DNA from 2 places in the Streptomyces sp. NBC_00009 genome. Region 2 is predicted to be linked to the other one. Evidence: riboswitches for the same ligand, from Rfam matches in the RefSeq annotation. Region 2 holds a riboswitch; the other holds the start of a gene.
What was found. A riboswitch is a leader RNA that binds a small molecule or an ion and turns the genes downstream of it on or off. The one in region 2 is predicted to bind S-adenosylmethionine.

Region 1 (14,621 bases), 1.5 Mb from region 2:
CTGTGCATCATGGTCGGCTACTACCTGGCCTTCACGGCCCGGCGGCTCGACACGGGTGCGCAGGACAACAAGGAGGCCGATGTCGCGGACGACGCCGGTGAGGTGGGCTTCTTCAGCCCGCACAGCTGGCAGCCGCTCGCCCTGGCCATCGGTGGTGCGCTCGGTTTCATGGGCGTCATCTTCGGCTGGTGGCTGATGTACTTCTCGGCCCCGATGATCCTGATCGGCCTGTGGGGCTGGGTCTTCGAGTACTACCGCGGCGAGAACCGGACCCAGTAGGGACCGGCCGACGCCGAAGGGCCCGGACATTCCTGACGGAGTGTCCGGGCCCTTTCCCATGCCCCGCACCAGCCGTGCCTCGGACGGCCCAATCGACGCGCCGCGAGCGGCCAGGGTTCATACCGTGTTGCTCATGAACCACTCACCGAGAATTCGCACGGTAATGGGCTGCACTCTGCTGGTGACCGCACTCGGTGCGAGCGTCACGGCCTGCGGCAGCTCCAGTCACCCGCTCGCCGCAAAGCCGTACGACGCGGCGGGCGAGATCAGCTTCAACGGGGAGTCCGGGGGCAAGAAGGCCGACCCGAACAAGCCCATAGAGATCACCTCGGAGGGCGACGAAGCACGCATCACCGATGTCACTGCCACCGATTCCATAGGCCGCTATGTCGCGGGCGAACTGTCCGCCGACGGCAGCAGGTGGCACAGCACCGCCCCGCTCGCCGCTGACGCCCACTACACGGTGCGCGTGAGCACCGAGGACGAAGACGGCGCGCCGGGCAGCAAGGTCCTCACCTTCGACACGGGCCACCCGGGCAAGAACAAGGCCCTGAAGGTCACCTTCGGCCCCGAGGCCGGAAAGTACGGCGTCGGACAGCCCGTCACCGCCGTACTCAGCGCCGCCGTGAAGGACAAGGCCGCACGGGCCGTCGTCGAGAGGGCCCTGAAGGTCGAGTCGGAGCCTGCCGTGGCGGGCTCCTGGACCTGGGTGGACGACAAGACGCTGCACTACCGCCCCGAGGAGTACTGGCCCGCAGGCGCCACCGTGGAGGCGCACAGCACCCTCAAGGGCATAAAGGTCGGCGACCGCCTCTGGGGCGGCGCCTCCAAGCCCCTGCGCCTCACCATCGGCGACCGAATAGAAGCCATAACCGACGCCGGCTCGCACTCGATGAAGGTCTACCGCAACGGCCGCGTGATCAACACGATCCCCGTCACCACCGGCAAGCCCGGCTTCGAGACCCGCAACGGCGTCAAGGTCGTACTCGGCAAGGAACGCTTCGTACGCATGCGCAGCACCAGCATCGGCATCGCCGAGGGCTCGTCGGACTCGTACGACATGGACGTGTACTTCGCGACCCGGGTGACCTGGAGCGGCGAATACGTGCACGCCGCCCCCTGGTCCGCGGGCTCGCAGGGATACGCCAACGTCAGCCACGGCTGCACCGGCATGAGCACCAGCAACGCCGAGTGGTTCTTCAACACCGTACGCACCGGCGACATCGTGAAGGTCATCAACAGCAACGGCGCGCAAATGGACCCGTTCGGCAACGGCTTCGGCGACTGGAACCTCAGCTGGAAGAACTGGGAGAAGGGCAGCGCCATACAGGCGGTCGCAACGGACGGCGGCCGGAGCGGCGTTCAGGCGGCCCGGCTGAGCCCCGAGGTGTGAGACTTCTGACTCCGGACCACGCACGGAAGGGGCGACCCGCGGCAGCGCTGCGGGTCGCCCCTTCGGCGTGCCGAAGCGCCCTACGCCTCCACGGCGCGCCGCGAGCGCAGCAGAGCGGCCAGTGCGCCCGCGAACTCCACCGGGTCGATCGGCAGCGTCACAGCGGCCTCGGCGCGGCTCCAGGTGGCCAGCCAGGCGTCCTGCGGGCGGCCCATCAGGAGCAGCACCGGCGGGCAGTGGAAGATCTCGTCCTTGATCTGCCGGCAGACGCCCATGCCGCCCGCGGGAACGGCCTCGCCGTCCAGGACGCAGACGTCGATGCCGCCGTGGTCCAGCTCCTTGAGGACCGCCGGGAGCGTGGCGCACTCGACGAACTCGATCTCGGGGGCGTCGGCGGCGGGCCTGCGCCCGGTCGCGAGGCGGACCTGTTCGCGGGTGCTTGCGTTGTCGCTGTAGACCAGGACCGTCGCGGTCGACTGCATCGTTCCTCCGAGACTTCGGCGTCTTTGACTCATCAAGGTGGGGAAGCGTTGCGCGGAGCCTACTCCTCCCGACACCCCGTCAACACCGGTTCGGACACCGCCTTGATGGGCCATACGGGCTGGACACACCCCACAGACACTCCGAACGGCACCCCCCGGAGTGAGCGCGAGATAAGCGACCGACATAATGTCGGTCGTGGCGACAGCAACGACAGTAGAAACCGGGCACGCGCACCCGTCGGTCAATCGGCCGAACCTCACCAGCGTCGGAACCATCATCTGGCTGAGTTCCGAGCTGATGTTCTTCGCGGCCCTCTTCGCGATGTACTTCACCCTGCGATCGGTGACGGGGCCAGATCACTGGAAGGAAATGGCCGAGTCGCTGAACGTTCCGTTCTCAGCGACGAACACCACGATCCTGGTGCTCTCCTCACTGACCTGTCAGCTCGGCGTGTTCGCCGCCGAGCGCGGGGATGTGAAGAAGCTCAGGACATGGTTCATCGTCACCTTCATCATGGGTGCGATCTTCATCGGCGGTCAGATCTTCGAGTACACCGAGCTGGTCAAGAAGGACGGCCTCTCGCTGTCCTCCGACCCGTACGGCTCGGTGTTCTACCTGACGACTGGCTTCCATGGACTGCACGTGACAGGCGGCCTCATCGCCTTCCTGTTCGTCCTCGGCCGCACCTACGCGGCCAGGAAGTTCACCCATGAGCAGGCGACCGCAGCCATCGTCGTGTCCTATTACTGGCACTTCGTCGATGTCGTCTGGATCGGCCTTTTCGCCACGATCTACTTGATCAAGTAGCCGGTACGTCGATCCCGACGCACCGACTCGTCCAGCAAGCACCGACGCAGAAGATCCTGACACCGGGGTAATCCGTGAAAAAGCTCTCCGCACGACGACGCCATCCGCTGGCGGCGGTCGTCGTCCTACTCCTCGCGCTGGCGGCCACCGGGGGGCTGTACGCCGCGTTCGCACCCGCGAGCAAGGCGCAGGCCGACGAAACCGCCCAGTCCCTCGCCATCGACGAGGGCAAGAAGCTCTACGCCGTCGGCTGCGCCAGCTGCCACGGCACCGGCGGTCAGGGCAGCTCTGACGGTCCGCCGCTGACGGGCGTGGGCGCCGCGGCCGTCGACTTCCAGGTCGGCACCGGGCGCATGCCTGCGCAGCAGCCCGGCGCGCAGATCCCGAAGAAGAAGGTCATCTACTCGCAGGCCGAGATCGACCAGCTCGCGGCGTACGTCGCCTCGCTCGGTGCCGGTCCGACCGTCCCGACGAAGAACCAGGTCAGCCCGGAGGGTGCGGACATCGCCAAGGGTGGCGAGCTGTTCCGTACCAACTGCGCGCAGTGCCACAACTTCACCGGTGAGGGCGGCGCGCTGACACACGGCAAGTTCGCGCCGACCCTGGAGGGCGTGAGCCCGAAGCACATCTACGAGGCCATGCAGACGGGCCCGCAGAACATGCCGTCCTTCCCCGACACCACGATGCCGGAGAAGAACAAGAAGGACATCATCGCGTACATCAACGCGGTCAACGGCGACGACACCGAGAGCCCCGGCGGTCTGAACCTGGGCGGGCTCGGCCCGGTCAGTGAAGGCCTGTTCGCCTGGATCTTCGGCCTCGGCGCACTGGTCGCCGTCGCCGTCTGGGTCGCCGCTCGGACCGCAAAGGCCAAGAAGTCATGAGTAGCCAAGAGATTCCAGAAGAGAACCTGCCCAGCGCGCAGGACGCCGACCAGCCGCACGGCGCGGTCGCGGTGAAGGACGACCCCTTCGCCGATCCGGGGCTGCCGCCCCACGAGCACCGGGTCCAGGACATCGACGACCGGGCCGCCAAGCGCTCCGAGCGCGTGGTCGCCTTCCTGTTCACGCTCTCGATGCTCGCCACGGTCGCCTTCATCGCCTCGTACGTGACGATCAAGGCCGACAAGAGCGTCTACATCTGGCCGATCGGGCACCTCAGCGCGCTGAACTTCGCGCTCGGTATGACCCTCGGCGTGGCCCTGTTCTGCATCGGCGCGGGCGCGGTCCACTGGGCCCGCACCCTGATGTCCGACGTGGAGGTCGCCGACGACCGTCACGAGATCTCGGCCGAGCCCGCGGTCAAGGCGAAGGTCCTCGCGGACTTCAAGCAGGGCGCCAAGGAGTCGCAGTTCGGACGGCGCAAGCTGATCCGCAACACGCTCTTCGGCGCGGTCGCGATGGTCCCGCTCTCCGGCATCGTCCTCCTTCGTGACCTCGGTCCGCTGCCGGAGGACAAGCTCCGGCACACCGCGTGGAAGAAGGGCAAGCTCCTCGTCAACATGAACACGAACGAGCCGCTGCGTCCTTCGGACATCGTGGTCGGCTCGCTCACCTTCGCCAAGCCCGAGGGCGTGGAGGAGACGGACGAGGACTTCCAGCAGGTCATGGGCAAGGCCGCCCTGATGCTGGTCCGGATCCAGCCGGAGAACATCAAGGACAAGCAAGAGCTCGAGTGGGCTCACGAGGGCGTCGTCGCGTACTCGAAGGTCTGCACCCACGTGGGCTGCCCGATCTCCCTGTACGAGCAGCAGACGCACCACGTGCTCTGCCCCTGTCACCAGTCCACCTTCGACCTCTCCGACGGCGCCCGCGTCATCTTCGGTCCCGCCGGCCACGCGCTCCCGCAGCTGCGTATCGGCGTGAACGGCGAGGGTTACCTGCAGGCGCTCGGCGACTTCGCAGAGCCCGTCGGTCCTGCTTTCTGGGAGCGCGGATGAGCACTACTTCGACCACGCCGTCCAACGACGCGTCCTCGCGCGAGAAGGCGCCCGCCGGTGAGCGGGTGGCCGACTGGGCGGACGGCCGGCTCGGGATCTACTCCCTGGCCAAGGCCAACATGCGCAAGATCTTCCCGGACCACTGGTCCTTCATGCTCGGTGAGATCTGCCTCTACAGCTTCATCATCATCATCCTCACGGGTGTGTACCTGACGCTGTTCTTCCACCCGTCGATGAACGAGGTGGAGTACCACGGCAGCTACGTCCCGCTGCAGGGACAGCTGATGTCCGAGGCGTTCAACTCGACCATGCACATCTCCTTCGATGTGCGCGGTGGTCTGCTGATCCGGCAGATCCACCACTGGGCGGCGCTGATCTTCCTCGCCGGCATGTTCGTGCACATGATGCGCGTGTTCTTCACGGGTGCGTTCCGCAAGCCCCGTGAGGTCAACTGGCTGTTCGGCTTCCTGCTGTTCGTCCTCGGCATGTTCACCGGCTTCACCGGTTACTCGCTCCCGGACGACCTGCTCTCCGGCACCGGTGTCCGCTTCATGGAGGGCGCGGTCCTGTCCGTGCCGATCGTCGGCACGTACCTGTCGTTCTTCCTCTTCGGCGGCGAGTTCCCGGGCGGCGACTTCGTCGCGCGGTTCTACTCGGTCCACATCCTGCTGCTGCCGGGCATCATGCTCGGCCTGGTGGTCGGCCACCTGATCCTGGTCTTCTACCACAAGCACACGCAGTTCGCGGGCCCCGGAAAGACGAACAAGAACGTCGTCGGCATGCCGCTGCTGCCGGTCTACATGGCCAAGGCGGGTGGCTTCTTCTTCCTGGTCTTCGGTGTCATCGCGGCCGTCTCCGCGATCGCGTCGATCAACCCGATCTGGGCCATCGGCCCGTACCGGATCGACCAGGTCTCCACCGGCGCGCAGCCCGACTGGTACATGGGCTTCTCCGAAGGCCTGATCCGCTTCATGCCGGGCTGGGAGATCAACCTCTGGGGTCACACGCTCGTCCTGGGTGTGTTCATCCCGCTGATCATCTTCCCGCTGGTCCTGGTGGCCATCGCGGTCTACCCGTTCATCGAGTCCTGGGTCACCGGCGACAAGCGCGAGCACCACATCCTGGACCGCCCGCGCAACGTCCCGACCCGGACCGCGTTCGGTGCCGCCTGGATCAGCTGGTACTTCGTCCTGCTCGTCGGTGGTGGTAACGACCTCTGGGCCACGCACTTCCACCTGTCGATCAACGCGATCACCTGGTTCGTGCGCATCGGGTTCTTCATCGTGCCCGTGCTGGTCTTCGTCGCCACCAAGCGGATCTGCCTCGGCCTCCAGCGCCGCGACAAGGACAAGGTGCTGCACGGACGCGAGTCCGGCATCATCAAGCGCCTGCCGCACGGTGAGTTCATCGAGGTCCACGAGCCGCTCGGTGCCGACGCCCTGCACACCCTCACCGCGCACGAGCAGTACGCGCCGCTCGAGGTCGGCCCGACGGTCGACGAGAACGGTGTGGAGCGCAAGGTGTCCGGTACGCAGAAGCTGCGGGCCAAGCTCTCCGAGGGCATGTACGGCGAGGAGAGCCAGATCCCGAAGCCGACTGTCGAGGAGTACAAGGAGATCACCAGCGGCCACGGCCACCACTGATCACCTGACCTGACCCCATGGTCGCCACGGTGAGAGCCCCGTCCAGGCACTGGACGGGGCTCTTTGCCGCTCTCAGGGCTGGATAGGGTGGCCTTGTTCCCATACACACGAAAAACCAGGAGCGGCAGATGAATGCTGTGACCCCCGCAGGAGGCAACACCGCGGCGGGCCGTTCCTGGCCCCAGATCCTGAACGGTCTCCTGGAAGGGCGCGACCAGAGCGCTGACGACACGGCCTGGGCCATGGACCGCATCATGCGGGGCGAGGCCACGGACGCGCAGATCGCAGGGTTCGCGGTGGCCATGCGCGCCAAGGGCGAGACCGTCGAGGAGATCTCCGGCCTCGTACGGGCCATGTACGAGCACGCGAACGTGATCGAGGTCCCGGGCGACACGGTCGACATCGTCGGCACGGGCGGCGACGGCGCCAAGACGGTCAACATCTCCACGATGTCGGCGATCGTCATCGCGGGCACGGGCGCCAAGGTCGTCAAGCACGGCAACCGGGCCGCGTCGTCGGCGTCCGGCGCCTCGGACGTCCTGGAGAAGCTCGGCGTGAACCTGGAGCTCACGCCGAAGCGGGTGGCCGAGGTCGCGGAGGAGGCCGGGATCACGTTCTGCTTCGCCGTGAAGTTCCACCCCGCGCTGCGGCACGTGGCGGCGGCGCGCGGCCAGCTGGGCATCCGCACAACGTTCAACTTCCTCGGTCCCCTGACCAACCCGGCCAAGGTGCGGGCCCAGGCCGTCGGGGTCGCCGACGCGCGGATGGCGCCCATCGTGGCCGGTGTCTTCGCCGAGCGCGGCCACTCGTCCCTCGTTTTCCGCGGCGACGACGGCCTGGACGAGCTGACGACGACGGCGACCTCGCGGATCTGGGTGGTCCGTGACGGCGCCGTGCGCGAGGAGGCCTTCGACCCGCGGGACGTCGGCATCGACCTGGTGCCGGTGTCCGCGCTGCGGGGCGCCGACGCGTCGTACAACGCGGAGGTCGCCCGCCGCCTCCTGGACGGTGAGAGGGGCCCGGTACGGGACGCGGTCCTGCTCAACTCGGCGGCGGCGCTCGTCGCTCTCACGCCCGGCGAGGGCCCGCTGACCGACCAGATCCGGGCCGGCATGGCCCGCGCCGCCGAGTCGATCGACTCGGGCTCGGCGAAGCGGACGCTGGAGCGCTGGGTGGCGGCCAGCAACGCGTGAGCGCGTAGGCATGGATGGTGGGGAGGTGCCGGCCGGTGCCTCCCCACCACGCTCCGTCCGGGATGCGGACACGCTGTTGCGACGAAGCGATCAACTGGCATACTTCTCGGCAGGTCATGAGTGACAGCGATTAGGCCCCGGCTCGCTGTCCGGCAACCCTCCGTCCGTGGCGGGGTGCCCCGGGTGAAGACCAGGCAGTGCACAGCAAGGTGCTCTGCAAGCGCGGACCCCTGCACACCCTGGGGTCCTGGTCCTCAAGGGAGCAGTCTCGTGAGCAAGCGAATGCGATAGGGCATCTCCGCCCCACCTCCGCACACCCCTTTTCCTTTTCGGCTGCGCCGTCGAGCCATCAGCTCCGGCGTGGTCAATTCGCTTACCTCTCACGGGAGTTCGCCATGTCTGTCTCCACCGCTGCCGCCGACCAGTCGCTTTGTAGTGAAATTCCCGGGGCTCTGCCGGTTCTCGGCCGGGATGTCACCGTTCCGCTCGTCACCGGTGGCGAGGTCACCTACGCGGCCCTCGACTACGCGGCCAGCGCCCCGGCCCTCCAGCGGGTCTGGGACGACGTGGCGGCCTACGCGCCGTACTACGGCAGCGTGCACCGCGGCGCCGGGTACCTGTCGCAGCTGTCGACCGACCTCTTCGAGAACTCCCGCGTGACCGTCGCCGAGTTCCTCGGCTGCCGCGCGGACGACCAGGTGATCTTCACCCGGTCGACCACCGACTCGCTCAACCTGCTCGCCGCCGTGCTCCCCGCCGACTGCGAGGTCTTCGTCTTCGAGACCGAGCACCACGCCTCGCTCCTGCCGTGGCGCGACGCCCGCGTGACGTACCTGAACGCGCCGCGCACGCCCGGCGAGGCCGTTCAGACCCTGGAGAGCGCCCTCGCCGACCGCGACCCCTACGGGCCCGCCCTGGTGTGCGTCACGGGCGCCTCGAACGTCACCGGTGAGCTGTGGCCCGTCCGTGAGCTCGCCGCCGCGGCCCACGCCCATGGCGCCCGTATCGTCCTCGACGCGGCGCAGCTCGCCCCGCACCACCCCGTCGACATCCAGGACCTCGACGTCGACTGGGTCGCCTTCTCCGGGCACAAGCTGTACGCGCCCTTCGGGTCCGGCGTCCTCGCCGGCCGCGCCGACTGGCTCCAGGCTTCCGAGCCGTACCTCGCCGGCGGCGGCGCCTCCCGCAAGGTCGCGCGGCGCGCCGACGGCGGTGTGGACGTCGAGTGGCACGACAGCGCGGCCCGCCACGAGGCCGGTTCGCCGAACGTCATCGGCGTCTACTCCATCGCCTCCGCCTGCAAGGCCCTCACCGAGGCGGGCTTCGACTCGCTCGTCGCCCGTGAGCAGTACCTGATCGGCAAGGTCCGTGACGGTCTCGCCGCCGTGCCCGAGGTCAAGGTGCTCTCGCTGTTCGGCGACGACGCCCCGCGCGTCGGTGTCATCTCCTTCGTCGTCGACGGCTGGAACAGCTCGCACTTCGCGGCCGCGCTCTCCGCCGAGTACGGCATCGGCGTACGCGACGGCCTCTTCTGCGCCCACCCGCTCGTGCGCACCCTGCTGGGCAGCGACCCGCAGTCGCAGGGGGAGTGCGGGGCGCCCGAGGCCGCGCCCGGCGAGAAGTCCCTCAACGCGATCCGCGTCAGCTTCGGCGCCGGCACCCCGGACGAGCACGTCGAGCGCTTCGTCCGCGCCGTCACCGAGCTGGTCCGCGACGGCGCGCGCTGGAACTACCGCACGGAGGACGGGCGTTGCGTCCCCGCGGTGTGATCCGCGCACCGCACCGGACATGACGAAGGCCGCCCCTCGGGGCGGCCTTCGGTCGTCAAGCGGACAGGATCAGGAGTCGAGCCCGATCGCGAATGCCGCCTCCAGGTCGTGCTGCGAGTACGTGCGGAACGCGACGTGCGTGTCCGTCGCCTCCACGCCCGGAATCTTGCTGATCTTCCCGGGGATGACGTCCGCCAGGTCGTCGTGGCGCGCGACGCGCACCATGGCGATCAGGTCGTACGTACCGGTCACGGAGAAGACCTCGCTGACGCTGTCGAGGGCGGCGATCGACTCGGCGATCTCGGGGATCCGGTCCACGCTGGTCTTGATGAGCACGATCGCGGTGATCACGGCTGGCTGTCTCCCTCGGTGGCCGTGGCTGGGGCTGCTTTCACTCTAGCCCGCCCGTCTCCCGCCACCGCCCTTGCGCAGAAGCGCTTCGCGCACCCCTCTTTTCCCTCTGTAGCGCACCCACGCGTAGAGAAACCCGACGGAGAACCCGACCAGGTGCGCCAGGTAGGCCACTCCCGGCCCCTGGCCGCTCTGCCGGGCCGCCGCCCACTGGAGCGACACCCAGAACGGCAGCACGACCCACGCGGGAAACCGCAGCGGCAGGAAGAACAGGAACGGGAACAGGCTCGTCACGCGCGCCCGGGGGAAGAGACAGAGGAACGCCCCGAGCACCGCGGAGATCGCCCCTGAGGCGCCCACCAGGGTCTGCTCGGAGCCCGCGTGCGCGATCGCGTAGCCGAGCAGCGCCACGCAGCCGGAGAGCAGGTAGAAGAGCGCGAACTGGAGGTGGCCCATACGTTCCTCGACCATCGCGCCGAAGACGTACAGGAAGAGCATGTTGCCGAGCAGGTGCAGCCAGCTGCCGTGGACGAAGAGGGCCGTGACGGTGGTGAGCGCGGCGCGTGGGGACCCGGTGAGCAGCTGGGAGGGGATCACACCCCAGCGGGCGAAGTAGTCGCTCTGCGCGGCGAGCAGCCGGTCGCCCGTGCCGTAGACGGGGTTGAACCCGGACGCCGGGGACAGCAGGAAGGCCACGCAGCACAGCGCGATCAGCCCGTACGTCACCGGTGCCGGCTGGTTCCTGACGGCCGACCTGGCCGTCCTGCCCGCCGCCGCACCCCAATTGTCGATCATGTGCCAGATCATGACGTAACGGTGCACACCTGCCCAGACGGCCTGCCGGGATTCCCCACTGTGGACGCCCGCGCGGGGGGTCCCCGCCAGGCCGTAGGGTTACGGACACCACGCACCACGGAAAACGTACGACCCCGAAAGAAGGCGAACAGCCCCGATGACGGTTCCCCTGCCGACCGCCGAGACCCGTTGGCGCTGCACTCTCTGCGGCAACCTCACGCGTTTCGACGTGACCCGCTCGTCGAAGGTCGTCGAATACGTTCACCTCGACCTCGCGGGTGACCCGAAGGTCGAGGAGCGCGAGGTGGTCAGTGAGACCATCGAATCGGTCCGCTGCCGCTGGTGCAACGCGGTGGATCAGGTCGAACTCGTGGACAGGCCGGGTGCCGGCTCCTGAGAGGGAGCGGACCCCCCAGAAATTACGGACATTGGGGTGACGGATGGTGGAGAGCGAAGGCGGGGAGGCCGGGGACGGCGCCGCTGAGGTGCTCGACCGGCCGTTGCCCGAAGGTGTGCGGCGCCGGGTCGTGCAGATCGTCTCGGACGGCTTCGGCGGGCTGACGGTCGCCGAACTGCCGTCCCAGTTGCGGCAGTATGCGCGCTTCACCCCGACCCGGCGCGCCAAGTTCGCCGGCAATGCGATGGCCGCCGCCGTGGAGACCGACACGCTCTTCCGCCAGCGCATCGGCGAACGTCTCAGAGAGGCCCAGCCGGAGCTCGCCGGCGCCCTGGACTCCGGGGCGCCGCCGCCCGCCGCCGACCCCCTCGACGTGGCCGCCGCGGCCTATGTGCTGCGGCCCACGGGCTGGGTGAAGCTCGTCGCGGCCGCCGGCGAGGAGGCCGTGCGGGCCGACGCCGAGCGTGCCGACGAGGAGACGAAGGCCGAGCTGGAGCGGCTGCGCGCGGAGGTCGAGGCCGCCCGTGAGCAGGCCAGGTCCGAGACCGAACGGCTGCGCGCGGAGCTGGAGTCGGCGAAGAAGGAGGCCGAGTCCCTCCACCGCAAGCTGCGCAGCGCGCTCAGTGACGTCAAGCGCGGCGAGGCGGCCCTGCGCAAGGTCCACGGCGAGACCGAGGCCGTGCGGGCCGAGACGCATGCGCAGCTGTCCGCCGCCGACAGCGAGACGCGGCGGCTCAAGGCCCGGCTCGGCGAGACGGAGGCGGCGCTCGAGGCCTCCCGCAAGGCGGCGCGCGAGGGCCGCAGCGTCGAGGACATGCGCGTACGACTGCTGCTCGACACCGTCCTGGAGTCCGCCCAGGGGCTGCGCCGCGAGCTGGCGCTGCCGCCCGTGTCCGTGCGCCCGGCCGAGACCGTGGACGCCGTCGAACCCGGGCGGATGTCGCCCAAGGACATCGCGGCCCGTGCCCTGTCCGAGCACGACCCCGCCATCCTGGACCAGCTGCTCGCCCTGCCGCAGGCCCATCTCGTGGTCGACGGCTACAACGTCACCAAGACCGGCTATCCGACGATGCCGCTGGAGAAGCAGCGGCTGAGGCTGCTCGGCTCGCTCTCCCAGCTCGCCGCGCAGACCGGCGCCGAGGTCACCTGTGTCTTCGACGGGGCCGAACTCGCCGCGCCCGTACTGCTCGCGCCGCCGCGCGGGGTGCGCGTGCTCTTCTCGAAGGCGGGTGTGACCGCCGACGAACTGATCCGCCAGCTGGTGCGCGCCGAGCCCTCCGGACGGCCCGTGGTGGTGGTCTCCACAGACCGCGAGGTGGCCGACGGGGTCGCCAAGTCGGGCGCCCGTCCCGTCGCCTCCGTGATGCTCCTGAAGCGTCTCTCGCGCGGCTGACCGACCGCCGCGCAGGTTCCGACCCTTCGCCACATAGGCAACGTAGGTCTCATACGTAACCTCTGGGCCTGATGCCCGAATTGGCGGATCGTTTACGCAACGTAGTGTCAAACGAGCATTACCGCACGTGAGTTGAGTGTAAAGAATGCGCTCGGTGACCGACTTTTTTCCTGTCAGGATTTGAACTGATCACAGGAAGGTCACTAAGGTCTGGCCTCGAACCTCCGCTCGGGTGATCGCTCATCGGGAGTGACGGCAGAGGGTCACCGCCCACCGGCGTGTCGGTAGGCGGCTGGAGGAAGAAGGAGCTCGCCTTCGTGGCGTCCCACCGTCGACCCAAGCAGCCGAGCCGCACCCGTGTGACCGTGCTCACCGCAACCGCCGCCGCAGCCGTGGCCCTTACGTCGCAGGCGGCACAGGCCGCGCCGAAGCCGAGCAAGAGCGAGGTCAAGGCCAAGGTCGACAAGCTCTACGAAGAGGCGGAGAAGGCCACCGACAAGTACAACGGGGCCAAGGAGAAGCAGAAGAAGCTCGAGAAGGAGATCGGCGACCTCCAGGACAAGGTCGCCCGCGGCCAGGAGGACCTCAACGAGCTGCGCTCCGGCCTCGGTTCGATGGCCAGCGCGCAGTACCGCTCCGGCGGCATCGACCCCTCCGTCCAGCTCTTCCTCTCCGCCGACCCGGACGACTTCCTGGACAAGGCCTCCACGCTCGACCAGCTCAGCGGTCAGCAGGTCGAGGGCCTGAAGAAGATCCAGGAGAAGCAGCGTTCGCTGGCGCAGGAGCGCCAGGAGGCCGCCGACAAGCTCAAGGACCTCGCCGACACCCGCACGGAACTCGGCAAGAAGAAGCAGCAGGTCCAGAGCAAGCTCAGCGCCGCGCAGAAGCTCCTCAACACCCTCACCGCCGCCGAGCGGCAGAAGATGGCCGCCGACGACGCCCGCGCGAGCCGCTCCGCCGGCGCCCGCGTCGACCTCGGCAACGAGGTCCCGGCCTCCAAGCGCGGCGCCGCCGCCCTGAGCGCCGCCGCCACCCAGCTCGGCAAGCCGTACGTCTCCGGCGGCACGGGCCCCAACTCCTACGACTGCTCCGGGCTCACCCAGTGGTCGTACGGACAGGCCGGTGTGGGCATAACCCGGACCACGTACACGCAGCAGAACGACGGCACGAAGATCGGCATGAGCCAGCTCAAGCCCGGCGACCTGGTCTTCTTCAACAACCTCGCGCACGTGGGCCTGTACGCCGGCAACGGCCAGGTGCTGCACGCCCCGCACCCCGGCGCCGTCGTCCGCTACGAGTCGATGAGCACCGTCGGATCCTTCATGTTCGGCGTCCGCCTGTCCGGCTGAGGACCCGGTCCGGAGCCGCCGGGCGAGCGCCCCGCAAAAACGCGCCCGTTCGGGCGAATTCCGGCATCACCCGCTGACCCCACGCCCCGCCCATGACCTGCGTCATAGGCGGGGCGTCGCGTTTTCCGCCCACAGCGGTCGTTGGCCGCGCCCGCCCCTCGCGGCTACTGTCGGCCCGCATTCCCCCGACCGGGTTCTCCGGCCGGGGGTCGTTCGTCAGCGGAAGGGGAGCGGCTACTCGTGGGGTCCCATCGCCGTCCCGCGCAGTCCGGCCTCGACCGGAGCGCGCGCGGCTCCACTGTCAGCCTCCTGTCGGCCGTGTCCGCCGTGGCGGCCACCGCCGCCGGGCTCACCGCCGCCCCCGCGGGCGCCGCGCCACAGGACCGCCCGTCCGGCACCCGGGCCGAGGTCGACCGCCTCCTCGAGCAGGCCGAGCAGGCCACCGAGGCGTTCAACAAGGCCGACGAGCGCGCCGACAAGCTCCGCGACGAACTGGCGGACCTTCAAGGCAGCGTCGCCCGCGGGCAGGAGCGCATCAACACCATGCGCGGCGCCCTCGGTTCGCTCGCCGGAGCCCAGTACCGCTCGGGCGGCATCGACCCCGCTCTCGCCCTGCTCCTGTCGTCGGACCCCGACGGCTATCTCGACAAGGCGTCCGTCCTCAACCGCATCACCGCCCGCCAGGCCGGCGAACTCACCGAACTGCAGCGGGCGCAGCGCGACCTGTCCCAGGAACGCGCCGAGGCCACCCTCAAACTCGTCGACCTGGAGCGCTCCCGCAAGGCCGTCGCCCGGCACAAGCGGACCGTCGAGGACAAGCTCGCCAAGGC
Region 2 (14,621 bases):
CGGCGCCGTCGACGATCGTCGTCTCGTCCTTGGTGATGACGACCTTGCGGGCGCGGCCGAGCAGGTCGAGACCGGCGTTCTCCAGCTTGAGGCCGACCTCCTCGGAGATGACGGTGCCACCGGTGAGGATGGCGATGTCGCCGAGCATGGCCTTGCGGCGGTCACCGAAGCCCGGGGCCTTGACGGCGACGGACTTGAAGGTGCCACGGATCTTGTTGACGACCAGGGTCGACAGGGCCTCGCCCTCGACGTCCTCGGCGATGATCAGCAGCGGCTTGCCGGACTGCATGACCTTCTCGAGCAGCGGAAGGAGGTCCTTCACGTTGCCGATCTTCGAGTTGACGATGAGGATGTACGGGTCGTCGAGTGCCGACTCCATACGCTCCATGTCGGTGGCGAAGTACGCCGAGATGTAGCCCTTGTCGAAGCGCATGCCCTCGGTGAGCTCAAGCTCGAGACCGAAGGTCTGCGACTCCTCGACCGTGATGACGCCTTCCTTGCCGACCTTGTCCATCGCCTCGGCGATGAGCTCGCCGATCTGGGTGTCGGCGGCGGAGATGGAGGCCGTGGAAGCGATCTGCTCCTTGGTCTCGACATCCTTGGCCTGCTCGAGCAGGGCGGCGGAGACGGCCTCGACGGCCTTCTCGATGCCGCGCTTGAGGGCCATCGGGTTGGCGCCGGCCGCGACGTTGCGCAGGCCTTCCTTGACGAGCGCCTGGGCGAGGACGGTCGCGGTCGTCGTGCCGTCACCGGCGACGTCGTCCGTCTTCTTCGCGACCTCCTTGACCAGCTCGGCGCCGATCTTCTCGTACGGGTCCTCGAGCTCGATCTCCTTGGCGATGGACACACCATCGTTGGTGATCGTGGGGGCGCCCCACTTCTTCTCGAGGACGACGTTGCGACCCTTGGGGCCCAGGGTCACCTTGACGGCGTCGGCGAGCTGGTTCATGCCGCGCTCGAGGCCGCGCCGTGCCTCCTCGTCGAACGCGATGATCTTGGCCATGTGAAGTGGTCCTCCCGGACGGGGTGGAAACGCAAACGGACCGTGCTGGTGCCCGCGACGGACGGCCTGCGTGCCGTGTGGTTCCTTGCCCCACCCGGCCTGCGAGCCTCACCGACCCGATCCAAGTTCTGTCACTCTCACCTTCAGAGTGCTAACGCAATGATTAGCACTCGGCCTAGGAGAGTGCAAGCGCCTCCGGCAGACACGCGGTCCCCGCGGACGGCCTGCGCGGGCCGCGCGTGCACGCACGAGAGGCCCGCACCCCTCGCGGGGTACGGGCCTCTCGGCGTGAGTGTGTCGGTGGCCGATCGCGCCGAGATCAGACGGCGAGCTTGACCATGTCCGCCTGCGGACCCTTCTGGCCCTGCGAGATCTCGAATTCGACTCGCTGACCCTCTTCAAGGGTGCGGTATCCGTCCATCTGGATGGCGCTGTAGTGGACGAATACATCCGCACCACCGTCGACCGCGATGAAGCCGTACCCCTTCTCCGCGTTGAACCACTTGACGGTGCCCTGAGCCATGACTAACTCCCCTATTACTGGCCCTTGCACAGGCCCGCACTTCGCGGACCCGGGTCAGACCTCACGCCCCATTGGTTGGAGGTGTGCGCCGGAACGCGTCGACCGCGGCTGAATGTATCTGCCCAACTGCCCTCTGCAACAGGTCAATCGGACGAGAATTCTGGGCGCGGCAGAGCGGTAATAAGCGGCGGAGTCATTGGATTCCGGGGCAACTCGGGCCCGACAAATGCCACGAACACCCGATAAGGGCGGGGCACTTTGGCTGCTTCTTGTCGGGCGGCGGCCGACTTCATATATGCGCTCGGCACAGGCGCGAAGCTCGCTTCCCAACTCTACCGCGCTCAACCATGCAGAATTGCCCCCTCCGTTTCTCTCGCGGAGGGGGCAATTCAGGTAACGCTGAGTACAGTCGCGGTGGTTCAGCCGCCGGCGACGGCCGGGATGATCGAGACGCCCGCGCCTTCCGGCGTCGCCGTCTGAAGGCCCTGCTCGAAGCGCACGTCGTCGTCGTTGACGTACACGTTCACGAAGCGGCGCAGCTTGCCCTGGTCGTCCAGGACGCGGGCCGCGATGCCCGTGTGGTTCTTCTCCAGGTCGGCGATGACCTCGGAGAGGGTCGTGCCCTCGGCGGCGACCTCGGCCTTGCCGCCGGTGTAGGTGCGCAGGATGGTGGGGATGCGGACGTTGACGCTCATGGGGGCTGCAGCCTTTCCGTGCGGGTGTCGCGGGAGTGCGCGGGTCTTCAGTGGGCGAGGCCCGCGTCGCGGAACGCGTCCAGGCTCGGGCGGATGGTGGCGGTCGCCTGGGACGTCTCGGCGACCGCGTCGAGGGTCTTGAGGCCGTCGCCGGTGTTGAGGACGACGGTGGTGAGCGTCGGGTCGATCAGGCCGGCCTCGATCAGCTTCTTCGTCACGCCGACCGTCACACCGCCCGCGGTCTCCGCGAAGATGCCCTCGGTCTGTGCCAGGAGCTTGATCGCCTCGACGACCTGCTCGTCGTTGACGTCCTCCACGGCGCCGCCGGTGCGGCGGGCGATGTCGAGGACGTACGGGCCGTCGGCCGGGTTGCCGATGGCCAGGGACTTGGCGATCGTGTTCGGCTTCTGCGGCCGCACGACGTCGTGGCCGCCCTTGTAGGCGACGGACACCGGCGAGCAGCCCTCGGCCTGGGCGCCGAAGAGCTTGTACGGCTTGTCCTCGACGAGGCCGAGCTTGATCAGCTCCTGGAGGCCCTTGTCGATCTTCGTGAACTGGGAGCCGGACGCGATCGGGATGACCAGCTGGTCCGGGAGCCGCCAGCCGAGCTGCTCGCAGATCTCGAACGCCAGGGTCTTGGAGCCCTCGCCGTAGTACGGGCGCAGGTTGACGTTGACGAAGCCCCAGCCCTCGCCGAGCGGGTCGCCGATGAGCTCGGAGCAGAAGCGGTTGACGTCGTCGTAGTTGCCCTCGATGCCGACGAGTTCGCCGCCGTAGACCGCGGCCATGACGACCTTGCCCTGCTCCAGGTCGTGCGGGATGAACACGCAGGAGCGGAAGCCGGCGCGGGCCGCGGCGGCGCCGACGGCGCCGGCGAGGTTGCCGGTGGAGGAGCAGGACAGGGTGGTGAAGCCGAAGGCGCGGGCGGCCTCGATGGCCTGGGCGACGACGCGGTCCTTGAAGGAGTGCGTGGGGTTGCCGGAGTCGTCCTTGACGAACAACTTGCCCTGCTCGACGCCGAGTTCACGGGCGAGGTTGTCGGCCTTGACGAGCTTGGTCCAGCCGGGGTTCAGGTTCGGCTTCTCGGCGACGTCGGCCGGGACGGGCAGGAGAGGGGCGTAGCGCCAGATGTTGGCGGGTCCGGCCTCGATCTCCTTGCGCAGCGATTCGGGGTCGCCGGCCGGCAGGTCGTAGGAGACCTCGAGCGGCCCGAAACACTCGGCACAGGCGAAGATCGGTCCGAGCGGGAAGCTAGTGCCGCACTCGCGGCAGGAAAGCGCCGAGGCGGGTCCGAGATCAACGGAAGTGGTGGTGGCGACAGTCTGCGCAGCCATGATGGCGAGGCCCTTTCTCCTCATCTTCCTCGCGGCGCATCTCGCCACGAGACGGAATTGGCACCTTCCCCACCTGGACCTCGACAAGGTCGGCGGGAGGGTTGCCGGGACTTCAACGGGCCGTATCCCTCTGTCCCTCTGGATGAGCGCTATTCGGTTGTTGAGCTGGCACTTGATCACTCAAGCGCGGCCGGCGACCCCGACATGCGATGGTCACCGGCGTTGTTCAAGACTGTAACCGAAGGCCTGGACGCTTGAGATAGTCGTCCGAACCGCGAGATGGATCACAGTTCGTGATCGGACAGTTCAGACAGTGAGGAGCCGCGCACCGTGCTGGAAGAAGTAGAGCGCTGGCTGAGCAGGCGTTCCTGGTCGGTGTCGGACCGCCCGCTCCCTCGGCTGATCGCCGCGAAGCGCGCCTCGGGCACCTCGGTGAGCGTGGTACTGCCCGCGCTGAACGAGGAGGAGACGGTCGGCGAGATCGTCGCGGAGATCCGCCGCGCCCTGATGACGGAGCGGGTGCCGCTGGTCGACGAGCTGGTGGTGATCGACTCGGGCTCGACGGACCGTACGGCCGAGGTCGCGCGGGCCGCCGGGGCGCGCGTCGTGCACCGGGACGCGATCCTGCCGAGGATCCCGGCCGTGCCCGGCAAGGGCGAGGTGCTGTGGCGCTCGCTGCTCGTGACGGGCGGCGACATCGTCTGTTTCGTCGACGCGGACCTGAAGGAGTTCTCCGCGGACTTCGTCTCGGGGATCGTGGGCCCGCTGCTCACGGATCCCGGCGTGGACTTCGTGAAGGCGATGTACGACCGCCCGCTCGGGTCCGCCGCGGGCCAGGGGGGCCGGGTCACGGAGCTGGTGGCGCGCCCGGTCCTCAATCTGCACTGGCCGCTGCTTGCGGGGTTCGTGCAGCCGCTCGGCGGCGAGTACGCGGCCCGCAGATCGCTCCTGGAGCGCCTGCCGTTCCCCGTCGGTTACGGAGTTGAGCTCGGTCTTCTCGTCGACGCGCTGCACACGGTGGGCCTGGACGCGCTCGGGCAGGTCGACGTGGGGGTGCGCAAGCACCGGCACCAGGACGGGCAGGCGCTCGGGCGGATGGCCGCGGCGATCTACCGCACCGCGCAGCTGCGGCTCGCGCGCGGGCACCTCGTACGCCCGGTGCTCACCCAGTTCGAGCGCGGGGAACAGGGATTCGAGCCGCGCACGCACGACGTGGACACCGAGGAACGCCCCCCGATGACCGAAATCGCCGAGTACGCGGAGCGCCGCGTGGCGTAGCCGGGGGCAATCGTATGTTTTGCCTACATTGCCCTTTATGTGGCTCAGACAAGTTACGGGTGAGCGACGGCTGCGCGCAGCCGCGACCCGCACCGCCGGGGCGTTCGTCGTCACGGCCACCGCACTGACGGCGCTCGGCATCGCGGCCCCCGCCTCGGCGGACGTGGTCCCGCCGTTCACGAAGCGCTACGACACATCGCTGTACGGCGACTTCGTGACGGCCGGGGTGCCGCGCACCTGCCCGAAGGCCCGGCGCGGCGGGGGCGACCCGTGCACGTCGGTCGTCACGGCCAAGTGGCAGCAGGCCCGCCCGACCCCGCCGCACGGCACGGAGCCGGCCAAGACCGGCGACTCGCACACGCTCCTGTACGGCGGTCTCGCGGCGGCCCTGGGCGGGCTCGGCGTCCTCGCGGTGGCGGCGGCGCGCAGCCGGTGTGGCTGACCCACGCGGGTAACCGTCGCGGCAGGCGAACGGCGGATCGTATACGGCCGGGCTCCCACGGAGTCCGGCCGTACGTTTGAGCGTTTGCGGGCCGGGCTACGTTTGCCCGTATGGCTTCCACGCAGGGTGCACAGATCCTCGTCGCGTCCAACCGCGGTCCGGTCTCGTACGAGCTCGGGGCCGACGGGACGCTCGACGCGCGGCGCGGCGGGGGCGGGCTCGTCTCCGGGCTCTCCGCGATCGGCCCCGACGCCGACGCGCTCTGGGTGTGCGCAGCGCTCGGCGAGGGCGACCGGGAGGCCGTGCGGCGGGGCGTCGGGGAGCCCGGCGTGCGGATGCTCGACATCGACCCGGGCGTGTACGCCGACGCGTACAACGGCATCGCGAACTCGGTCCTCTGGTTCGTCCACCACATGCTCTACCAGACGCCCCTGGAGCCGGTCTTCGGGCCGCAGTTCCGTGCGCAGTGGGCGTCGTACGAGGCCTACAACCGGGCGTTCGCCGAGGCGCTGGCCGCGGAGGCCGGGCCGGGCGCCACGGTCGTCGTGCAGGACTACCACCTGGCGCTCGTACCGGGGATGCTGCGGGAGCTGCGCGGCGACCTGCGCATCGGACACTTCTCGCACACCCCGTGGGCGCCGGTCGACTACTTCCGGATGCTGCCGGACGACATCGCCGGGCAGCTGCTGCGCGGGATGCTGGGCGCGGACCGGCTCGGGTTCCTGACGCGGCGCTGGGCGGACACGTTCACGGCGTGCTGCGAGGCCGTGGTGGGCGGCACGTTCGGTACGGAGATCGGGGTGCACGGCCTGGGCGCGGACGCGGACTTCCTGCGGGAGCGCTCGCGCCGCCCCGACGTCGAGGAGCGGCTCGCCGCGCTGCGGGAGCAGATCGGCGGCCCGGACCGCAAGGTGATCGTCCGCGTGGACCGCACGGAGCTGTCGAAGAACATCGTGCGCGGCCTGCGCGCGTACGGGCTCCTCCTCGATGAGCACCCCGAGTGGCGCGAGCGGGTGGTGCACGTCGCCTTCGCGTACCCGTCACGGCAGGACCTCGCGGTCTACCGGGAATACACCGACGAGGTGTCCCGGGTCGCCGAGGAGATCAACTCCCGCTTCGGTACGGAGAGTTGGACCCCGGTCGTGCTCCATGTGAAGGACGACTTCGCCCGCTCCCTGGCCGCGTACCGGCTGGCCGACGTGGCGCTGGTCAACCCGATCAGGGACGGCATGAACCTCGTCGCCAAGGAGGTCCCGGTCGTCTCCGACGAGGGCTGCGCGCTGGTCCTGTCGCGGGAGGCGGGGGCGTACGAGGAGCTGGGCGACGACGCGCTCGTGGTGAACCCGTACGACGTGTCGGCGACGGCCGAAGCCCTGCACGCCGCGCTGCTCATGGGCGACGGGGAGCGTGCCGAGCGCACGAAGCGGCTCGCCGCCGCGGCGACCGCGCTGCCGCCCGCCCAGTGGTTCCTCGACCAGCTCAACGCGCTGCGGGGCTAGACCCGGGGGGTAGGTCCGGGAGGGGATAGGTCCGGGAGGGGTCAGGTCCGGGAGCTCATCGCCCGGGCCAGGCCGGACAGCAGCCCCACCACTCCCTCCGGCCCGTCCACCACCACGTCCGCCCGTTCCGCCAGCTCCGTGACCTCCGAGCTGCCGCTGCACACCAGCAGGCCCGGCACCCCGTCCTTGCGGAGCTCGTCGACGGCGGCGAACGCGGGCAGGTCACCGAGGTCGTCGCCCCCGTAGAGGACCGACGTCGCGCCCACCTCCCGTACGTACGCACTGAGCGCGGCGCCCTTGTCCATGCCGGGCGGCCGCAGTTCCAGGACGAGGCGGCCGGGCTCGACGATCAGGCCGTGCCGGGCCGCGAGGTCGGACAGAGGCGCGCGCAGCGCCTCGAACGCCGCCTGCGGGTCGGCCGCGCGGCGCGTGTGGACGGCGACGGCACGGCCCTTCTCCTCGATCCAGGTGCCGCGCCAGGCGCCCACGGACTCCAGGACTCCGGGCAGTTCGGCGCGGACGGCCGCGACGCCGGGGTGCGGGGCGGGGGCGTGGACCGTGCCGGTGACGGCGTCCCAGCGCTCGGCGCCGTAGTGGCCCAGGACCACGAGGTGTTCGAGGCCGGGGATGCCCGCGAAGCCGCCGTGGCGCACGGCAACGCCTGCGGGGCGGCCGGTGATCACGGCGACGGACGCGACCTGCGGTGCCAGCGCGGCGAGCGCGTGGACGGCGCCCGGGTGGGCGCGGGCCTGTTCGGGGTCGGGCACGATCGGCGCGAGCGTGCCGTCGAAGTCGAGCGCGATCACGGCCCGCGCGGGGTCCGAGAGGAGTGCGTCGAGGCCGTCACGCCCGGCGGAGGTCACAGGCGACGGCAGGTCGTGCTGCTGAGGGCTGCCCATGCGCCGAGCCTATCCGCGGGAGGCGGACCGTACTCCTGGCGTGCGGGTCAGCGTTCCTCGCGGCGCGCGTCCCGTACCCGGCGCAGCCGGTTGACGGTGACCGGGTCGTGGGCGAGGGCCCTCCGGTCGTCGAGGAGCGCGTTGAGCAGCTGGTAGTAGCGCACCGGGGCGAGCCCCAGCTCCTCGCGCACGGCGCGCTCCTTGGCCCCGGCCGACGCCCACCCGCGCCGCTCCAGGGCGAGGACGCCCTGCTCACGGGGGGACAGGGCGACGTCGGACGTCTCCTCGGCGGACTCGGGCTCGGGCTCGGGCTCGGACTCTGGCTCTGCGTACGGCGGTTCGCTCACGGCAGCGACGCTACTCCGCGTTCTCCGCCGCGTCGGCCGAGCGCTGAAGGCGGCCGAGGGTGGCGCCCGGGTTGCCGTTGGGGCCGACGGCCGAGCCGATCTCGCGCTTGATGCCGGCGCTGACCTGGGCCCAGGACGTCTTGCCGACGGGGTAGAGCTGCGAGTTCGGCAGTTCGCCGAGGAACTTCGAGAGCTTCTGGTCGCGCTTGTCGTCGGCCATCGTGTCCGACGCGGAGTTGGTGACCGGCAGGAGGTCGTACTCGCGCGAGAAGTCGAGGACGTTCTTCTCGCTGTAGACGAAGTCGAGGAACTTGCCGACCTGGTCCTTGTGGCCGTTCTGCCGGAACGCCATCATCCAGTCGGCGACGCCCATGGTCGACCGGGCCCTGCCGTTGATGCCGGGCATCGGCACCGTGCCGAACTTCACGCCCTTCTTGGCGGCCATCTGCATCAGCGTCGGGTGCCCGTTGAGCATGCCGACGTCACCGCGCGTGAAGGCCGCGAAGGCCTGTGCGCGGTCGAGCTTGGCGGGCGGGGTCGGACCGGTGAGGCCCTGGCCGACCAGGTCGTCCTTCAGCCACTCGAAGGTCTTGACGTTCTGCGGGGAGTCGAGGCTGTAGGTGCCGACGTCGTCGGTGTACCCGGAGCCGCCGCTCAGCATCCACATCATCGTCTCGGCCTGCGCCTCCTCGCGGCCCAGCGGGAGCGCGTAGGGGATCTTCACGCCGCGCGCCTTGAGGGCCTTGGCGTCGGCCTGGAGCTGGGCCCAGGTCTGCGGCGGGGTCAGGCCGGCCTTGGCGAAGAGGGTCTTGTTGTAGAACAGCAGCCGCGTGGAGGACGCGAAGGGCATGCCGTACTGGACGCGGGAGACCTCACCGGCGTCGGCGAGCTGCGGCAGGAAGTCGGACTGCACGGGGATGGAGAGCAGGTCGTTCGCGCTGTAGAGCTTGCCGCTCGCGGCGTAGTCGGAGTACGCGCCGATCTGCGCCATGTCGGGCGCGTGGCCGTCCGCGACCATCTTCTTGACCTTGGCGTCGACGTCGCTCCAGGAGTAGACGCTGACGTCGACCTTGATGCCGGGGTTCTTCTTCTCGAAGGCGGCGGACAGCTTGTCCCAGTACTTCTGGGAGCTGTTCGCCGGGGAGTCGCCGTAGTCGGCGGCCACCAGCTTCAGGGTCACGTCGTCGGAGCCCGGGCCCCCGCAGGCGGCCAGCGTCGCCGCCATGCCGAGCGCGGCCATCGCCGCCGTCAGACCTGTCATGCGCCGCTGCACAGCCGGTTCCCACCCTCTTGATGTCGCTCGTCCGGATTTCGGACCCGGAATACTCAGGTCCGGAGACAAGGTCTACACCACACGGGTTTCGCACCCGCAACGGGCCTTCGCCGCGGACCCGGAAAACGCATCATCCGTACACATCGACGCAAGATCCGTGCAAGTGGACTAGACCTCTCACCGGTTGAGGCGCGAGACTGTCTCCGTGAGACATGTCATCGCCCTCGATGTGGGCGGCACCGGAATGAAGGCCGCGCTGGTCGGGGCCGACGGCACCCTGCTCCACCAGACGCGGCGCGCCACCGGCCGCGAGCGCGGGCCCGACGCGGTCGTCGAGACGATACTCGGCTTCGCCGCCGACCTGCGCGCGTACGGCGAGGAGCACCTCGGGGAGCCGGCCGCCGCGGCCGGCGTCGCGGTGCCCGGCATCGTCGACGACGAGCACGGCATCGCCCTGTACGCGTCGAACCTCGGCTGGCGCGACGTGCCGATGCGCAGACTGCTGAGCGAGCGGCTCGACGGCATCCCCGTCGCCCTCGGCCACGACGTGCGCACCGGCGGCCTCGGCGAGGGGCGGCTCGGCGCGGGCAAGGGCGCGGACCGCTTCCTGTTCGTACCGCTCGGCACGGGCATCGCCGGCGCCATCGGCATCGGCGGCCGCATCGAACCCGGCGCGCACGGCTCGGCGGGGGAGATCGGCCACATCGTCGTACGCCCCGGCGGTACGGACTGCAGCTGCGGCCAGCGCGGCTGCCTGGAGCGCTACGCGTCCGCCTCGGCGGTCTCGCTCGCCTGGGCCGAGGCCACCGGCGACCCGGAGGCGGACGCCGCGGACTGCGCCAAGGCCGTCGAGTCCGGTGACCCCAGGGCGCGGCAGGTCTGGCTGGAGGCCGTGGAGGCGCTCGCCGACGGGCTCGTCACGGCGCTCACTCTGCTGGACCCGCGCACCCTGATCATCGGTGGCGGTCTGGCCGAGGCGGGGGAAACCTTGTTCACACCACTGCGGGCCGCCGTCGAGGAACGCGTGACGTTCCAGAAGCTGCCCACGATCGTCCCGGCGGCCCTCGGGGACACCGCCGGCTGCCTGGGCGCGGGCCTGCTCGCCTGGGACCTGCTCGCCCGGTCCACCGATTCCACGGAGGTAGTCGCCTGATGGCCGCTCTGAATGTTCTCTCCGGCGCCCGCGTCGTCCTGCCGGCCGGCGTCGTCGAGAACGGACGCGTGATCGTGGACGGCGCGAGGATCGCCGGCAGTGCGCCGGCCGGCGCCCCCTCCACCGATCTCACCGGCCACTGGGTCGTGCCCGGCTTCGTCGACATGCACAACCACGGCGGCGGCGGGGCCTCCTTCACCTCGGGATCGATCGACGACATCCTCAAGGGCGTCCGCACGCACCGCCTGCACGGCACCACGACGGTCGTCGCGTCCTTCGTCACCGGCGAGACGGACTTCCTCACCCAGCGCGCGGGCCTGCTGTCCGAGCTGGCCGAGCAGGGCGAGATCGCGGGCATCCACTTCGAGGGCCCGTTCATCTCCCCGTGCCGCAAGGGCGCCCATGACGAAACGCTCCTGCGCGACCCCGACCCGGCCGAGGTCCGCAAGCTGCTCGACGCGGCGCGCGGCCAGGCCAAGATGCTCACCCTCGCCCCCGAACTCCCCGGCGGCATCGACTCCGTACGCCTCCTCGCCGAGCACGGCGTGATCGCCGCGATCGGCCACACCGACGCCACGTACGCGCAGACCGTCGAGGCGATCGACGCGGGTGCCACCGTCGCCACGCACCTCTACAACGCCATGCCGGCCATCGGCCACCGCGCCCCGGGGCCCATCGCGGCGCTCCTGGAGGACGAGCGGATCACCGTCGAACTCATCAACGACGGCACGCATCTGCACCCGGCCGCCCTGGAGCTGGCGTTCCACCACGTGGGCAGCGGGCGCGTCGCGTTCATCACCGACGCCATGGACGCGGCGGGCTTCGGCGACGGCCGCTACATGCTCGGCACCCTGGAGGTCGAGGTGAAGGACAGCGTCGCGCGGCTCGTCGAGGGCAACTCGATCGCCGGCTCGACGCTCACCCTGGACCGCGCGTTCAAGCGCGCCGCCACCATCGACAAGCTGCCCGTCGAGGACGTCGTCCGCGCGATCTCCGCGAACCCGGCCCGCCTCCTCGGCGTGGACGACAGGGTGGGCTCGCTGGAGCCCGGCAAGGACGCCGACCTCGTGGTCCTCGACGAGGACTTCGAGCTCAAGGGCGTCATGCGCAAGGGCCGGTGGATCGTGGAGCCGCCCCGGCTCGCGTGAGGTCTGGGCCTACCGCCCGGTCTTTGGCATGATCAGGCCGCGTTACTGAAGGTAGTTCCGAACTGAGGGGTGGGCTGGGGTCTCGTGATCCTCACGGTCACACTGAACGCCGCGCTCGACATCACCTACGACGTGCCGGCGCTGCACCCGCACGCGTCGCACCGCGTCACCAAGGTCACCGAACGCCCCGGCGGCAAGGGCCTCAACGTCGCGCGCGTGCTCGCCGCGCTCGGCCACGACGTGACCGTCACCGGCTTCGCCGGCGGCGGCACGGGCCGCGCCCTCAGGGAACAGCTCGCGGACTCCCCCGGCATCCGGGACGCGCTCGTCCCGGTCTCGGGCGCCACCCGCCGCACCATCGCCGTCGTCGACGGCGCGTCAGGCGACACGACCCAGCTCAACGAGCCGGGCCCGCTCGTCGCCCCCGCCGAGTGGTCCGCGTTCACCGAGGCCTACGAGAAGCTCCTCGGGTCCGCGTCCGCGGTGGCCCTGTGCGGCAGCCTCCCGCCGGGCGTCCCCGTCGGCGCGTACGCCCAGCTGGTCCGCGCGGCCCGCGCCGCGTCCGTGCCCGTACTGCTCGACTCGTCCGGGGAACCGCTGCGCCGGGGGCTCGCGGCCCGCCCCGACATCATCAAGCCGAACTCCGACGAGCTCGCCGAGCTCACCGGCTCCCACGAGCCGCTGCGCGCCACCCGCGACGCCCGCCGCCGCGGCGCGCACTCCGTGGTCGCCTCACTGGGCCCTGAGGGCCTCCTCGCGGTCACCCCGGACGGCAGCTGGCGCGCCCCCGCCCCGGACCGCGTGAAGGGCAACCCGACGGGCGCCGGCGACTCGGCGGTCGCCGGCCTGCTCTCGGGCTACGTGGAAGACCTTCCGTGGCCGGACCGCCTGGCCCGCGCGGTCGCCCTGTCCGCGGCGACGGTCCTGGCCCCGGTGGCCGGGGAGTTCGACCGCGCGGCGTACGAGGAACTGCTCGGCCGGGTCGCGGTGACCCAACAGACGACGACAGCGGCCTAGGGCTCCCGCCCCGGCCGCTGCCGCCCTGCCTTGGTCGCTCAGCCGTTACTGCCCTTGACCAGCCACATCTGGTCGAAGTTGGCGTCGCACTGGTTGCCCTGCTCGCACGAGATCGCGATCGCGTTCGTGCCCTTGCTGAGCTGGACGACGGACCAGGTGTTGGTCCACCCCTTCTCCCAGTCGCCTTCCTTGGCGTCGGAGAAGTTCTCCATGTTGAGCGGGCGGGTCTGCACCTTGCCGTTGACCGTGATGGTCGCGTTGGCGTCCTTGCCGGGCACGCCGTAGTTGACGCGCAGGCTGTACGCGCCGTCCTTCGGGATGCCGTTGACCGTCCAGGTGAGCTTGGCGCCCACCTGGTTGAAGCCGGCCACATAGGTGCCGCCGTCGGCCTTGGCGCCCTGGACGTCCGACGCGGTGGCCGTGCCGCCCTCGAGCTTCAGCGCCTTCGCGTCCGTCTTCGGGAGGTCGACCGGCTCGTCGGCCTTCTTGGAGGCCGTCTCGCTCGGCTGGACCGACTGCGAGCCGCCGGACGGCTGCCCGCCCGCGTCGCCGCCCTTCGCGTCGTCGTTCGAGTCGCCGCCGAGGACCGCGACGCCGATGCCGATGACCACGGCCGCCACGACGGCGAGCGCGCCGATCAGCAGGCCCTTGGTGTTGGGCCCGCGTCCCCGGCCGCCACCGCCGCCGTGCTGCGTGGGCGTCACCGTGGTCGGTGCGCCGCCGGGCAGCGTCTCGGGGGCCGAGTAGTGCGCGTTCGGCTGGCCGTAGGTCTGGGGCTGCTGCTGGGGCGCCTGCCCGTACGCGGCAGTCGGCTGCGGCTGCTGCCCGTACTGCCGCTCACCGACCGGCCTGACCTGGTGGTAGGACCGGGGACCCGGATAGCCGTAGCCGCCGCCCCCGCTGGGCGGTGTCGCCCCGGCCGCCTGTCCGTCGGCGTACAGATAGCCGAACGGATCGTCGTCCCCGGGCGTGCTCGCGCCGTTGTCAGCGGGCGCCATCCCTGATCACTCCCTACGTATCGCTTACCCGGCGAGCGTACCCGCTGGGAGTGGTCCGAAGGGGTGGCGTTGACCTCACCGATACCCGCGGAAGGGGATCAGCCGGCCCGTCGGTGCTGCTTGGCACGCGACCGTTTCTCGATGTACATCCGCTGGTCAGCGGATTTCAACACCTCGTCTGCCGTCATCCCGCAGTGCGCCCAGCCGATGCCGAAACTGGCGCCCACACGGACCGCCCTTCCGTCGACCCGGATGGGCGGAATGATCGCGTTCCGCAGACGGACGGCGAGGTCCTCTGCGTCGGCCCGGCCGAGCCCGTCGGCGAGCACGACGAACTCGTCGCCGCCGAGCCTCGCGACGGTGTCCCCGTCACGGACACCGCTGGTCAGACGCCGTGCGACCTCGATCAGAACGGCGTCTCCGGTGTGGTGCCCGAACCGGTCGTTGATCGACTTGAAGCCGTCCAGGTCGCAGAAGAGGACCGCCAGGCCCTTCGTGCCGTCGTCGGTCTCCCCCTCGGGCGCGACGATGTGGACGTGGTGATCGAAGCCATAGTCGTCGTAGATCCCGCCGGAGGGCCCGGACCCGCCGTTCTGCTGTCCGGCCGCGGCGGCAGCGGCGGCCCCCGCGAAGTCGAATCCGTGCCCGTTCGTGTCGTACGAGCTGCCGGTGCGGTCCCCGTACGCCGCGTCCAGGGAGTCCACGGCGCTCGGCTCGGGCAGCTGGGCGCGGCGGCACAGGCGGGCCGAGAGGCGGGAGCGCAGCTCCGCCGAGTTCGGCAGGCCGGTGAGGGAGTCGTGGGACGCGCGGTGCGCGAGGTGCAGCTCGCGGCGCTTGCGCTCCTCGATGTCCTCGACGTGGGTGAGCAGGAAGCGCGGCCCGTCGGCGGCGTCGGCCACCACCGAGTTCCGCAGGGACACCCAGACGTAGGTGCCGTCGCGCCGTCCGAGGCGCAGCTCGGCGCGGCCGCCCTCGGCGGAGGTGCGCAGCAGCGTGCCGATGTCCTCGGGAT

Region 1: it holds a riboswitch for S-adenosylmethionine, as region 2 does, so the genes downstream of both, OHA58_RS26395 (aminotransferase class V-fold PLP-dependent enzyme) here and thrC (threonine synthase) in region 2, are expected to answer to the same signal.

The regions. Positions count from the first base shown of each region.
Region 1 covers NZ_CP108312.1:5,847,035-5,861,655, forward strand. Annotated here, with positions in the region: gene OHA58_RS26355 (cytochrome c oxidase subunit 4) at 1-279, shown strand, start outside; gene OHA58_RS26360 (Ig-like domain-containing protein) at 413-1,672, shown strand; gene OHA58_RS26365 (hypothetical protein) at 1,753-2,154, opposite strand; gene OHA58_RS26370 (heme-copper oxidase subunit III) at 2,342-2,962, shown strand; gene OHA58_RS26375 (c-type cytochrome) at 3,037-3,846, shown strand; gene OHA58_RS26380 (Rieske 2Fe-2S domain-containing protein) at 3,843-4,901, shown strand; gene OHA58_RS26385 (cytochrome bc complex cytochrome b subunit) at 4,898-6,544, shown strand; gene trpD (anthranilate phosphoribosyltransferase) at 6,673-7,737, shown strand; SAM riboswitch class IV at 7,850-7,966, shown strand; gene OHA58_RS26395 (aminotransferase class V-fold PLP-dependent enzyme) at 8,133-9,506, shown strand; gene OHA58_RS26400 (Lrp/AsnC family transcriptional regulator) at 9,576-9,857, opposite strand; gene OHA58_RS26405 (rhomboid family intramembrane serine protease) at 9,903-10,664, opposite strand; gene OHA58_RS26410 (hypothetical protein) at 10,810-11,049, shown strand; gene OHA58_RS26415 (NYN domain-containing protein) at 11,093-12,442, shown strand; gene OHA58_RS26420 (NlpC/P60 family protein) at 12,760-13,791, shown strand; gene OHA58_RS26425 (NlpC/P60 family protein) at 14,032-14,621, shown strand, end outside.
Region 2 covers NZ_CP108312.1:4,323,653-4,338,273, reverse strand. Annotated here, with positions in the region: gene groL (chaperonin GroEL) at 1-1,003, opposite strand, end outside; gene OHA58_RS19680 (cold-shock protein) at 1,323-1,526, opposite strand; gene OHA58_RS19675 (MoaD/ThiS family protein) at 1,946-2,221, opposite strand; gene thrC (threonine synthase) at 2,269-3,555, opposite strand; SAM riboswitch class I at 3,573-3,704, opposite strand; gene OHA58_RS19665 (glucosyl-3-phosphoglycerate synthase) at 3,886-4,833, shown strand; gene OHA58_RS19660 (hypothetical protein) at 4,871-5,275, shown strand; gene OHA58_RS19655 (trehalose-6-phosphate synthase) at 5,386-6,774, shown strand; gene otsB (trehalose-phosphatase) at 6,816-7,673, opposite strand; gene OHA58_RS19645 (DUF3263 domain-containing protein) at 7,721-7,939, opposite strand; gene OHA58_RS19640 (extracellular solute-binding protein) at 8,031-9,281, opposite strand; gene OHA58_RS19635 (ROK family protein) at 9,499-10,446, shown strand; gene nagA (N-acetylglucosamine-6-phosphate deacetylase) at 10,446-11,594, shown strand; gene OHA58_RS19625 (1-phosphofructokinase family hexose kinase) at 11,679-12,611, shown strand; gene OHA58_RS19620 (carbohydrate-binding protein) at 12,650-13,609, opposite strand; gene cdgB (diguanylate cyclase CdgB) at 13,708-14,621, opposite strand, start outside.